DNA from 4 places in the Hominimerdicola aceti genome. Region 2 is predicted to be linked to each of the others. Evidence: predicted binding sites of a transcription regulator. Region 2 holds the regulator's gene; each other region holds the start of a gene.
The links. The regulator NrdR, encoded in region 2, represses ribonucleotide reductase genes. The targets are predictions, from matches to a motif close to CACNANATNTNGTG.
Positions count from the first base shown of each region.

Region 1 (3,180 bases), on a different contig from region 2:
TCAACGTCGGCAAACTTGTGTACTTCAACAGAGTTCTTGAAAGTGTCGGATATCCTATTCACCCAATCTTCAAGAGCAGGACCATTGTCAGCGTGGAATTTAACTTCCCAATATCTTCTTACGTTCATCTCGCCGTTCTTGTATGTAAAGCAGTGAGCGGCAGGGAGCTTGTAAACATTTTTGAAGAAAGTTTCTGTTGTAGGAGAATACTGGAATGTGAGATAAGTTTCAAGAACGTCTGTGTTAAGCTCCTTCTTAAAATGAGGGTGGTCAAGAAAACTCTTTATCTCAGAACCCCACATAAGAGTTTCGCCCATTTTTGCGTAGTAAAGAGGCTTGATACCGAAGAAATCTCTTGCACCGAAAACCTCATTTGTATTCTTGTTGAAGATAACGAATGCAAACATACCTCTCAGCTTGTCGAGCATATCCTCGCCCCACTGCTCATAGCCGTGGATAAGCACCTCTGAGTCGGTCTGTGTATAGAACTTGTGACCAGCAGCGATAAGCTCCTCACGGAGATCCTTGTAGTTGTATATCTCACCGTTGAATGTAAGTACCAACGACTTATCTTCATTGAAGATAGGCTGGCTACCTTGATCTGAAAGGTCAATGATCGAAAGTCGGCGGAAACCCATTGCGATCTGCTCGTCAACATATTTTCCGTCAGAGTCAGGACCTCTATGTTTTATTCTATCCATCATTTTTCCAAGAACTATGGAAGCGTCATTGATTTTATTTGTAAATCCAACAAAACCGCACATATAAAAGCCTCATTTCTGTTAAATCAAATTGCCTGTATCTTAGTTAATACGGCCGCTTGTCGCCTAGTGAACGTCAAGCAATATAATATTTATTATACACTATATGCGGCTTTTTTGCAAGGGGTAAAAACAAAAATTAAACAATAAAAGAAATTGTCTTTTGTGCATCTATCACATGGCAGTGTGTATGGTATAAAAATATCTGCGATTTTGTCATTTTGGCTTGAAAAAGGCAGATGGATATAGTATAATGGTATTAAAATCATATTTTGGAGAAGATCTTATGAACGATAACAAAAAGAAGAAAAAAGGTTATAGATTGGATATTGTGTTGATAGTGAGTTTTTTTGTAATGCTGATATCTTTCTGTGCCTACATGATGAATACTACTCTCGAAGAGGTACTTGAAAATGAAACAGGCAGCTCTGTAGTCACACATGATTACACTTACGAGAGTGCTGAGAGCAGTTCAGCAGCATAGTGCAAAATTCAAATGTTCGACAAGTTAAAATGCTTTACATGCTTGCTGAATTCGCCTATTTACGACATTTCAGAGGCATGGAACAGCATTTGAAGACGCATAAGACGACAAGTTAGCTCACTTTACAGCATTAAGAACTAAACTATATTGCATTATACACCGTAAAGTTCGAATACATTACAGCTAAAAGCATTTTACTTGACACCTAAAATCAATATCTGACGAAAATGTGGCTTTGTGCATTTAATACAAATAACAAAGTCACATTTTGTTGTATAACGCCTTGACTTTACGTCACTTATACTATATACTTGTATTAAGCACTGCTTTTTATACAATATGTTGTGATTTGCGGTGCGAGTTGTGAGAATAAAAAAATATAAGGATAAATCGGGAAAATCGGAGGCGGTATTGTGATAATCAAGATAAAAAAACGTGACGGACGTACTGTAACTTTCAATATTGAGAAAATAGCTGGCGCTATATACAAGGCGGCTCAGTCTGTGGGCAAGGATAACTATGAGGAAGCTTTGGAGCTTTCGGGTAAAGTTGTTGATAAGCTTATGGAAAAACACCTTGATATGCCTACTGTTGAAGAGATTCAGGATTGCGTTGAGCGTGTACTTATCGAGGAGGGCATGGCTGATACTGCAAAAAGTTATATACTCTACCGCTCAAACAGAACTCGTGCAAGGGAAATGAATACCCGTCTTATGAAAGTTTATGAGGATCTTACTTTCCAATCAGCGAAAGATAACGATTTGAAGCGTGAGAATGCTAATATAGACGGCGATACCGCAATGGGTACAATGCTCAAGTATGGTTCTGTGGGTGCGAAGGAGTTCAACGAGATGTATGTTCTTGCTCCTGAGCATTCAAAGGCTCATCAGGAGGGGGATATCCACATTCATGATCTTGATTTTTATACACTGACTACCACTTGCACTCAGATAGACCTTACAAAGCTTTTTGATAAGGGTTTTTCTACAGGTCATGGCTTTTTGCGTACACCAAATGATATACAAAGCTATGCGGCGCTTGCCTGCATTGCGATACAATCCAATCAGAACGACCAGCATGGTGGTCAATCTCTTCCAAAGTTCGATTATGATATGGCTGAGGGCGTAAGAAAGACATTCAGACACCGCTATCGTGACAATATCGGCAGGGGTCTTGCTCTCCTTGGTGAAGTTTCTGATGCTCAGAGCATTGCAAAGAAAATAACTGAAATGCTTGATGAGCAGGGTTTAAAGATCACTCTCGCCAATGATAACGGCTATCAAGAGGCTGAAGCACAGTTTCTTGTGAATTTTGTTGACGCACCTATAGTGAAGAAGATACAGAGTTTTGCATATAAAAACTCTTTGAAAGAAACTGACAGAGCCACATATCAGGCAATGGAAGCGCTTATCCATAATCTTAATACCATGAACTCCCGTGCAGGCGCTCAAACGCCTTTTAGCTCCATAAATTATGGTACTGATACTTCTATCGAGGGCAGACTTGTTATAAAGAATATTCTTCTTGCAGAGGAAGCAGGACTTGGCAATGGTGAAACGCCTATTTTCCCTATACATATTTTCAAGATAAAAGAGGGCGTGAACTTTGATCCTGATGATCCGAACTATGACCTTTTCAAGCTCGCCTGCCGTGTATCAGCGAAGCGTCTTTTCCCGAATTTTTCATTTATCGACGCTCCTTTCAATCTACAGTATTATAAAGAGGGCAATCCTGACACTGAGATAGCTTACATGGGTTGCCGCACAAGAGTTATCGGTAACGCATATGACCCTACTCGTGAGATAGTGACAGGAAGAGGAAATCTCTCTTTTACTACCATTAATCTCCCTAGACTTGGCATAAAAGCACAGCGTAATATCGGTGCTTTCTTTGACAGCCTTGATGAGCTTATGGATCTTTGTATCGACCAGCTTA
Region 1 covers NZ_JAOQJZ010000002.1:167,913-171,092, reverse strand. The annotation lists gene asnB (asparagine synthase (glutamine-hydrolyzing)) at 1-764, opposite strand, end outside; gene OCV57_RS02920 (hypothetical protein) at 1,048-1,245, shown strand; gene OCV57_RS02915 (anaerobic ribonucleoside triphosphate reductase) at 1,659-3,180, shown strand, end outside.
Region 1: a site for NrdR is predicted at 1,579-1,592, ahead of OCV57_RS02915 (anaerobic ribonucleoside triphosphate reductase). Genes of this name have one in related genera too.

Region 2 (3,180 bases):
TGTTGATATGGAGAACGCCAACAGTATCTTGGGTGCGTTGAGCCGTATCGAAAAAAGCGTGACTGACAGCCGCCTAAAATGCTTGATGGATTATCTCCTGTCGATTACAGACTTAGAGCAGCATAGCAAAAGCGACCAAGATCACTCTTAGTCGCTTTGCATAATTATTCCTTATGGAACCCTCTGCGGTGATATGACGCAGAACATTGAAGAACGTGCAAAAATCAACACCTTCCGTTCCGTCAGTGCCATGATTGCAATCGGTATTATCAATATTATCACACTGCCGTTGATTTCAAAACTGGGCGGCAGTGACAAGCGTGGTTATCTGCTGGTAGCTGTACTTTATGGTGCGATTTTTGCTGCCTGTCATATTTTCTGCTTTGCTAAGACAAAGAAAGCAGTAACCATTCCGGAAAAGAAGAAAATCCCCATAAAGCTGCAAATTCAGACTGTGCTTCAAAATAAGCCCTATCTGCTGGCATTACTGGGACAGTTCCTGTTTGGCGTGACACTCTGTGGAAGAAATGCAGATGCACTATATTATTTTAAGCATGTGGAGGGAACTGAATCCCTGTTTACTACTTATTCCATGGCAATTATTATTCCGTCAATTATTGGTGCCGGACTGTTTCCTATTATTTTCAGATGGTTTGGAAACAAAGGCAGATCAGCTTCTATATTGGCGCTTGGAACAGGTGTATGTATGCTGTCGCTGTATCTGTTCAGTCCTGTAGAGACACCTGTTCCGTTTTATATCTGTTCTGGTCTGACACGGTTCTTCTTTGCAGGTTTTAACACGGCTATTTATGCCATTATTCCCGATTGTGTAGAATATGGCGAATGGAAAACCGGTGTCCGCAATGACGGGTTCCAGTATGCATTTATCTCTCTTGGAAATAAAATCGGCATGGCAATCGGTACATCTGTTTTTGCAGCAGTACCGGGAGCAGCTGGTTTTGAGGCAAATATGCAGCAGAAGCCTTGTTGCGTAAGGAAGTGAAAATTGATGTAATCACATTGGGCAAATTGGGCGCTTATGTACGGACATATGACGGCGGTCAGATCGTCAAGGGTTTCAGAAATAAAGCATTAGATGCAACCGGAGCCGGCGACGCATTCTGTGGCGGATTTCTCTATCAGTTCTGCCGCTGCGGAAAACTTCCGGAAGAGGTATCTGTTTCTGAAGCGGCATCATTTTTTTATTTGCTGTTTTATATTGCTCGGAACAGATTCAACCAGATCTTTTACAATATGAATCTCTCCACGGAGTGTAAATCGCTTTGTTTTGACACTTTTTACGAAAATTGATTACATTTATTGTTAGTTTATTGATTGCATAAAAGCAAAACCCCTAATTCGAGATGAATCTAGGGGTTTTGCGACAGGCTGAGCGTCCCGAAAATTATCGGAACGCTCTTATTTATTTCTTCTTGTCAGAAAGCTCAGTGATTATCTGAATGAACGAATCAACGTCAGAGAAGTCCTTGTAAACGGAAGCAAAACGCACATATGCAACGTGGTCAAGCTTTTTCAGTCCCATAAGCACCATATCGCCTATCTCGCTTGTAGTGGTCTCGGTCTGCATTTTGTTTGCAAAGGTGTTCTCTATATCGTCAACAAGGTTTTTCATATCATCAACACTGACAGGACGCTTTTTGATAGCGTTCTGAATGCCTTTTATAAGCTTCTGTCTGTCAAAAGGCTCAAACGAGCCGTCACGCTTGTATACCATAAGCTGTGGCTTTTCCACCACCTCATAAGTAGTGAAACGCTTTCCGCATTTCGGACACTCACGGCGGCGACGCTTTTTTCCCTCGCTTGGACGTGAATCTATTACTCTTGTATCTTCATAGTTGCAAAAAGGACATCTCATTATAAACACTCCTTAGTTAAGAGAAAATTTTGTGCGTGATATTGCATATATTGTGCTTTTATTAATTAATTATACCATAGATTGTGGACGATTGCAAGAGGGTATATAAAAAAAGTTGCGGTAAAGGGACTCAGCAGTTTTGCGGCAGACAAACCATAGCATAATTGTAGAGGACGACGTCCCCTACATGGGTAGCGCAATATTTATGCACGGATATTGCAGACTTGAAGGAAGTTTTAGTGTACAAAAAAACAGACAGCAGAAGCCGTCTGTTTTTGTTTGATATATTACTTGTTAAGATATTCGAGATTTTTTCTGATAAGCTCGCATCTCTGCTTTACGCAGTCAACAGAACGCAGTGGGTCTGACGGAGTGTTGAATGTGTAATCCATAAGCTTGTCGATCGTTGTTGCCGCAACGTGAAGTCTTGTGTCTGATGAAGCGTAGTAAATATACACGTCACCGTTTTCACGAACGATCGCGCCGTTTGTGAACGCAACGTTTGATACGTCACCCACTCTTTCACTGCCGTGTGGTGCAATGAAAAGTCCTGACGGCGAAGCGATTAGCTTAGAAGGGTCTTTAAGGTCAGTTGCAAATACATAAATTACGTATCTAAGACCTGCGGCTGTGTTTCTTACGCCATGTGCAATGTGTATCCAACCCTTTGGTGTCTTGATAGGCACTGCGCCTGCACCGTTCTTTACCTCTGTGATTGTGTGATACTGCCTTGGTGAGATAACAACTTCATCTGTGCAGATAACAGGATTTGTGATGTCTTCGCAAAGACCAAAGCATACTCCTCCGCCTGAGCCAGTTTCGATAAAATCGTCCTGTGGACGTGTGTAAAATGCGTACTTTCCGTCAACGAACTCAGGGTGAAGCACAACGTTTCTCTGCTGTGGCGACTTGGACTTGAGATTAGGAAGCCTTTCCCATGTCTTAAGATCCTTTGTCCTTACGATTCCAGCCTGAGCCGTAGCGGCAGAAAGATCGTTTGAAGTCTTGTCTTTGCTCTCTGAGCAGAATACACCGTATATCCAGCCGTCCTCATGCTGAGTAAGTCTCATATCGTATACGTTTGTTTCCTCCGGTTCAGTGTCAGGAAGCTGAACAGGGAAGTCCCAGAAACGGAAACCGTCAACAGGGCTGTCGCTCTCTGCTACTGCAAAAAATGACTTTCTGTCATTGCCCTCAACTCTTGCAACAAGGTAATACTTGCCGTTGAGATAAATAGCGCCAGAGTTCAGTACTGCGTTTATGCCCAATCTCTCCATGAAGTATGGATTTGTCTCAGGGTTCAT
Region 2 covers NZ_JAOQJZ010000010.1:44,388-47,567, reverse strand. The annotation lists gene OCV57_RS14390 (plasmid mobilization protein) at 1-151, shown strand, start outside; partial or broken gene OCV57_RS09985 (MFS transporter) at 158-979, shown strand; gene OCV57_RS09980 (PfkB family carbohydrate kinase) at 988-1,311, shown strand; gene nrdR (transcriptional regulator NrdR) at 1,424-1,876, opposite strand; gene OCV57_RS09970 (glycoside hydrolase family 130 protein) at 2,164-3,180, opposite strand, start outside.

Region 3 (3,180 bases), on a different contig from region 2:
GGATAAAGACTTCACAAATGAAAGGACTAATCAAAATGGCAAAAAAGATCTACACAAAGAAGCTTACATATGCAGGAATGTCCCTGTGTCTGCTGAGTTTTTTCGCATTCATTCTCTCGGCAGCAGGTGCTCTTGCTGACCCTGTGGGAAAGCTCGTTTACAACAACGTTTTCACAAACAAGATAGACTTTTTGTTCACCCCCGACATTTTCGCTTATGTGAACACCTATGGTCTTTCATGCGCACTCGCCATATTCAGCCTTGTGGCGTTTTTCACATCTGCAAGAGCAAAGGGCAAGAAAAAGCTTGACGGCGCATTCGCAGGCTCTCTTATCCTTTTCCCGTTTATTGTGATGATAACAAAGGGCATAATGATATACTATGTTACGGTAAAAGGTCACTTCTCAAACGCTATAACAATGGGCTATGACAATGACAAGTTCAGGGTAGCCCTTTCACTTGCTGATGATGTTCTGCCATTTATTGCGGCTTTCCTGCTTTTTATCGGTGGACTTGTTATTGCAGGCAGACTTATGGGCGAAGATTTCGCCGTTGAGATACCTGTTGCCGCAAAGACGCCTGACAATGCCCCTGCGCCTATCCCAATGACTACACCGCAAGAACAGAGTTTTGCTCAGCCTGATATGTCACAGTTCAGAAAGCCCGACAATGCCGAGCCTGTTATGTCACAGAGCGTAGTTGAGCCTGAGATACCACAACAGACAGAGCCTATAGAACCACCTACAGAAACGGCTGAACAGCCTGCCTGGCAGACCGCACCTGAAAAGTGTCCTCACTGCGGCTCAGAGCTGAAGAGCGGAGCCAAATTTTGCAGCGTTTGCGGAAACAAGGTCTAAAAAGCTACACCAATACACTTCCATAAAAAATACGGCATATGCCACTTTTTCGGTGACATATGCCGTGTTTCATTTTTACTGTTCTGATACGCTGGGGCTTGCAAGACCATGCTTTACTCGGTCACGGACCTCCGCTCTCTTTGCGTCGTTAAATCTGTCGAGAGTTCCAACAAGATAGCCTGTTATTCTTCTTATACGCTGAAAAGGCACATCTGCAAAGTGATAATCAACGTCAACAAAGTCGCCGTCTATTTTTAGGTCGATAGTCTGGATAGTCTTTTCAGGGTAAAGCTTCTGCGCCCTGTCGATATATGAATTTATCTCTGCCTGGGACATCTCCCCGCCTGTTACGTTCACATTTACCATTTTACATTACCTCCATTTTTCTTTGTTGTACATATTGTTGCCACAATAAAAGGATACCACAATATCTTGTACTTGTCAATAGTTAATACCTACAAAGCACATGAGTATATTTTGTAGGGTATGCCTGCATGGTCAGCCTTTCATTTCTTCTCTTATGCCTCGCCAATCGGGACAGAACTTGCCCACCAAAGCCCAGAAATCCTTGCTGTGATCCATAAAGACCAAGTGGCAAAGCTCGTGGAGGCAGACATAATCTATGCACTCTCTGCGGAAAACGATAAGCTTTGAGTTTATGGAAATATGCCTGTTTGAGATACATCTTCCCCAGCTTGCTGTCAGCGGTTTTATTGTGACCTTTTCAGGCACAAGCCCTGTGGAGGCAGACATTTTCTGCATACTTTTTGTTATCTCCGCCACTGTGAGATCGTTTATGAACTTGGTGGTCTGCTCTTTTACATAGGTCTGGTCGCTGGTTTTGTTCACGGCAATAAGAAGCTTGCCGTCCTCTATCTTGGGAGAAAAATACTTATCAGCTTGAACAAGGGTCAGGGTAAGCTCGTTCCCCAAAAGTCTGAGCCTTTCGCCATCGCAGAAATCTTTCGGCAGACCCACCGCCGCCTTGTCTTTTTGCTCCTTTATCCAGCCCAGATTGTTATTAATAAAGCTTTCAAGCTGCTGCTTTGAACAGCCGTAAGGCACACGCACTGTCAAAGTGCCGTCACGCATACCCATATTAAGGCGACTTCTTTTGGCAACGTCAAGGATAAAGTCTATGCGCTCTCCGTTTTTATCCTCGATAAAAGTATTATATTTCGGCACTTCAAAGCCCCCATATCCAAAAGCGCCGCACATTCTTTTGTGCGGCGCTATATTTTTTACCACTGTACTGCTATAGAGCTGTCTGTTGTAAGATAATCCTTATAAATATATCCTGTGAGCGGACCGTCTATGTTCATGAAATTTATCTTCACATATCCGTTATCCTCATATTCAAGAACGTTTACCTGAACGCCCGGTGACATACAAACGATATTCTCAGCGTCATTATCAGGTGCCACATGAAGATAAGCATACTCTGTGACATACATTACTTCAAGCACATCTGTCTGGCTAGACTCGTCGCTGGACACATCTGTTACCGCACCGCTTTCGTCCACACTGCTGTTACCAGTAACGGACGTATCCGCAGGGGCGGCGCTGTTCACTGGCTCAGCCACAGACTCATTTGTATTTATGGTGGCAGTATTTATACCCTTTGGCACTTCTGAACTATTGCTTGCAAAAAGCCCCTTGGCAAGCAGAAGTATCACGCACAGCACAAATATGCCTACAACTATTATTGCGACAACGCTCGCCGTATTTCCCGAAGCCTTGCGGGAAACGTTATTCTTGTTATTATCCATATATTGCACGGCACAAGCCGTCACATTTCGCCTCCTTTTGCAGGAACACACCTGCACACCTGCAAACAAAGCACAGGTACATAAACATATTATAATATTTTTTATCATCAATGTCAATGACAGTTTAATTACAATATTGTCACATTTCACTCTTTAAGCCCTATTCTTGAGATATTTGCCATATTTGCACCGATATTTTGACATTATAGCCAAATAGGCGTTTACTAATTTGATTAAAATACATATTAACAGAATCAGCAAAATATGATATAATGAGCTTTAAGGGCGTGCCTTGGGAGGCGTTGCCCTTATAGTATAAAAGCAAGGGGGGGCAGGAAGTTGCATAAAAAAATTATCTGCGGTGCATTGTCTGCTGCAATGTTCCTGACCCTTTTTTCAGCCTGCGGTCGATCTGAAGAGAGCGTGGTCAATACTAAAAACTCCTCGTTTATCGAACAAGAGGAAGTCGTTGACAGCCCTGCAAAGATATTTTTCTCAGCATGGAACGGCAGTGAGATAACCGCTGACACGGCTAGAGAGCATGGTATGATTTT
Region 3 covers NZ_JAOQJZ010000003.1:44,703-47,882, reverse strand. The annotation lists gene OCV57_RS03850 (zinc ribbon domain-containing protein) at 36-857, shown strand; gene nrdD (anaerobic ribonucleoside-triphosphate reductase) at 933-1,223, opposite strand; gene OCV57_RS03840 (M48 family metallopeptidase) at 1,356-2,042, opposite strand; gene OCV57_RS03835 (SH3 domain-containing protein) at 2,099-2,626, opposite strand; gene OCV57_RS03830 (hypothetical protein) at 2,966-3,180, shown strand, end outside.
Region 3: a site for NrdR is predicted at 1,281-1,294, ahead of nrdD (anaerobic ribonucleoside-triphosphate reductase). Genes of this name have one in related genera too.

Region 4 (3,180 bases), on a different contig from region 2:
GTTACACCCTCGATAACACCGAAACGCTTCTGCAAACATCTTGCAAATTTGTATGTTGTGGACTCCAATGGCGTGCCGTAAAGGCTGAAATCTATGTTTGTTTCTGCTCTCCACTTTGCGCAGGCGTCATTAAGGTGCTGCATAACTTCAAGTGCAAAAGGCGTTGCTGAAGGGTCTGTGTGTGACTTGCCTGTCATGTATCTTACGCATTCGCAAAGACCTGCATAGCCAAGTGATATGGTGGAATATCCGCCGAACAGGAGCTTGTCGATTGTTTCGCCCTTTTTAAGCCTTGCCAATGCACCGTTCTGCCAAAGGATAGGCGCAACGTCTGACGGAGTGCCTTTAAGTCTTTCGTGACGGAGCATAAGCGCACGTCTGCAAAGTTCAAGTCTTTCATCAAATATCTTCCAGAACTTATCCATATCCTTATATGACGAGCAGGCAACGTCCACAAGGTTTATTGTAACAACGCCCTGATTGAATCTGCCGTAATATTTAGGCTTGCCGTTTTCGTCAAGATATGTTGTAAGGAAGCTTCTGCAGCCCATGCAAGGGTAGCACTGACCATTTCCGTTCTTGTCTACCTTAAGCTCCTTCATTTTCTTTTCGCTTATATAGTCAGGCACCATTCTCTTTGCGGTACACTTTGCAGCAAGCTTTGTAAGCTCCCAATATTTTGAGCCTTCTCTTATGTTGTCCTCTTCAAGGACATATATTAGCTTAGGAAACGCAGGTGTTATATAGACGCCCTTTTCGTTCTTTACGCCTTGGATACGCTGTCTGAGCATTTCCTCTATGATAGCCGCAAGGTCATCTCTTGTCTGACCCTCAGGCACCTCGTCAAGGTACATGAAAACAGTAACGAAAGGTGCTTGACCATTTGTTGTCATAAGAGTGATGACCTGATACTGTATCATCTGAACGCCCTGAACTATCTCAGCCTTTACTCTCATTTCGGCTACCTTATTTATAGTATCCTCGTCGGCAGGGATATTAAGCTCTGCGAACTCCTTTTTTACCTCACGGCGGTATTTATCACGGGATATCTGAACGAACGGAGCAAGGTGGGAAAGTGTGATACTCTGTCCGCCATACTGTGAAGAAGCTATCTGAGCGATAGATTGTGTAGCGATATTGCAGGCTGTAGAGAAGCTGTGTGGCTTTTCTATCATGACCTCGCTTATGACGGTGCCGTTCTGGAGCATATCCTCAAGATTTACAAGACAGCAGTTGTGCATATGCTGAGCGAAATAATCGGCGTCGTGGAAATGTATCAGACCTTTTTCGTGAGCTTCAACTATATCGTCAGGAAGCAAAAATCTTCTTGTGATATCCTTGCTCACTTCACCTGCCATATAATCCCTCTGAACTGAATTGACAGTAGGGTTCTTATTGGAATTTTCCTGCTTGACTTCCTCGTTCTCGAAGTTAAGAAGAGAAAGTATCTGCTTGTCAGTAGTATTAGCCTGTCTGACGATAGAACGCTCATAGCGGTAGGTGATATAATGCTTTGCCACTGTATACTTGCCGTGGCGCATGATATCGGCTTCCACCCAGTCCTGAATAGTTTCAACGTCCATAGCCCTATTCATTTCAGAGCATTTGTCCTCTATATTCTGTGCTATCTCTCCTATTTCTCCCTCAGAGAGCCTATCCTTTTCCTCCACAGTGATATTAGCTTTCGCAACGGCATTTTCTATCTTTTCCTTATCGAACGTATTCTCAGCGCCGCTTCTTTTTATTATCTTCACCTATACTCTTCCTTTCATTCTATCCTGTTCAACCACTATATATTGTGGTTGACTGCTTTTATCATAACATAATATTGAACATTTACTATTATACCACAATCAGAATATAAGTCAAGGGCATAGAATGATAAATAATCTACAAAAATTCCGGTTAAAAACAGAGCAGTTTGCCGAAAAAGTATTACAAATGATTACAAACACTTGATTGACAAAAAGTGTGAAAAACAATGGCATTTAAAGGGAGGATAAAGGTGTGAAGCTACAAGAAAAGATGTGAACATTATGTAAAATAAGTGAAGAAATTCAATTAACTTGTTGACAAGGGTGCTTGCATATGATATAATATTAGAGTTGAATGCGCCAGTAGCTCAGCTGGATAGAGTGACTGGCTACGAACCAGTAGGTCGGGGGTTCGAGTCCCTTCTGGCGCACCAATCATTTTTGATACTCACAAAGGAAAATCCACAGGATATAAAAATGTGGACTTTCCTCAGCAAGTATCTTTAAGTATCCTTGCTGAGCATATATGAAAGCTTGTAGTAACAAGCTAGGATATGTTTTGTGACATTTGTTTCGTTTCGCTCTTAGACCTTGTCAAGGCAGCTGCACATTGTGGAGCTTAAGCGAATCATCTGATGTTAATTCATAGTGGCGTCGGCACATAGGCTTGCAGTTAGCTTAACTGTTACTGGCTGGCTCGTGTTCATGTTCTGTAATGTCAAGAATGCCTGATCGGCGTGATTGAACAGTAACGAACGTCATGGCTCTAAGCGACTTAAAGACAACTCAATGTCTTGTTGTGCTTGTGTTTCACATCAGTTGACCTCATCTCAATCTTATTTGAGGACTTACGATATTCGATTTTCAAGCTGCATTTTTGACGAGTTGAATCAGCAGCTAAAAGCAAAAAGAGCTTTCCAGATGTTTGACATCGTGAAAAGCCCTTGACAATCTATTTCCAACGTGCTATAATAGAGCACGAGGATAGCATTCTCTGAAAGCTCCACAGTTGCTGTAACATCTGTGCTGCTGGGCTTATAAATTCTTGGCGGAGTTTATAAGCCTTAGAGGGTGCAATTTTTTATGCCCTCTAAATTTCCTCTGTATATTAATTATACCACCATTTTGTCAATTTGTCAATACTTTTGCGGAAATTAATGGTGGGGAATATATCTTTTATATATAAATGCAAAATGACCCCTAGTGTGTCACCGTGACACACTTTCTTGGTCTTGACATTTTAGAAACTTTTTTCGAAAAAATATTTTTCAAAAATGGAGTTGTTTCTTGTGGTTATCCTTGAGGTTCCTGAATATCAATATGATATTGTCAAATCCAGAGGTGCTGTCTGGGACGATAAAATCAAAAAGTGGTGTGCTGATCGAAAACATTTAAATGCATTATGCGAATGGATACCGTACTATAA
Region 4 covers NZ_JAOQJZ010000017.1:36,122-39,301, reverse strand. The annotation lists gene nrdD (anaerobic ribonucleoside-triphosphate reductase) at 1-1,754, opposite strand, end outside; tRNA gene OCV57_RS13075 (tRNA-Arg) at 2,112-2,188, shown strand; gene OCV57_RS13070 (hypothetical protein) at 3,044-3,180, shown strand, end outside.
Region 4: a site for NrdR is predicted at 1,788-1,801, ahead of nrdD (anaerobic ribonucleoside-triphosphate reductase). Genes of this name have one in related genera too.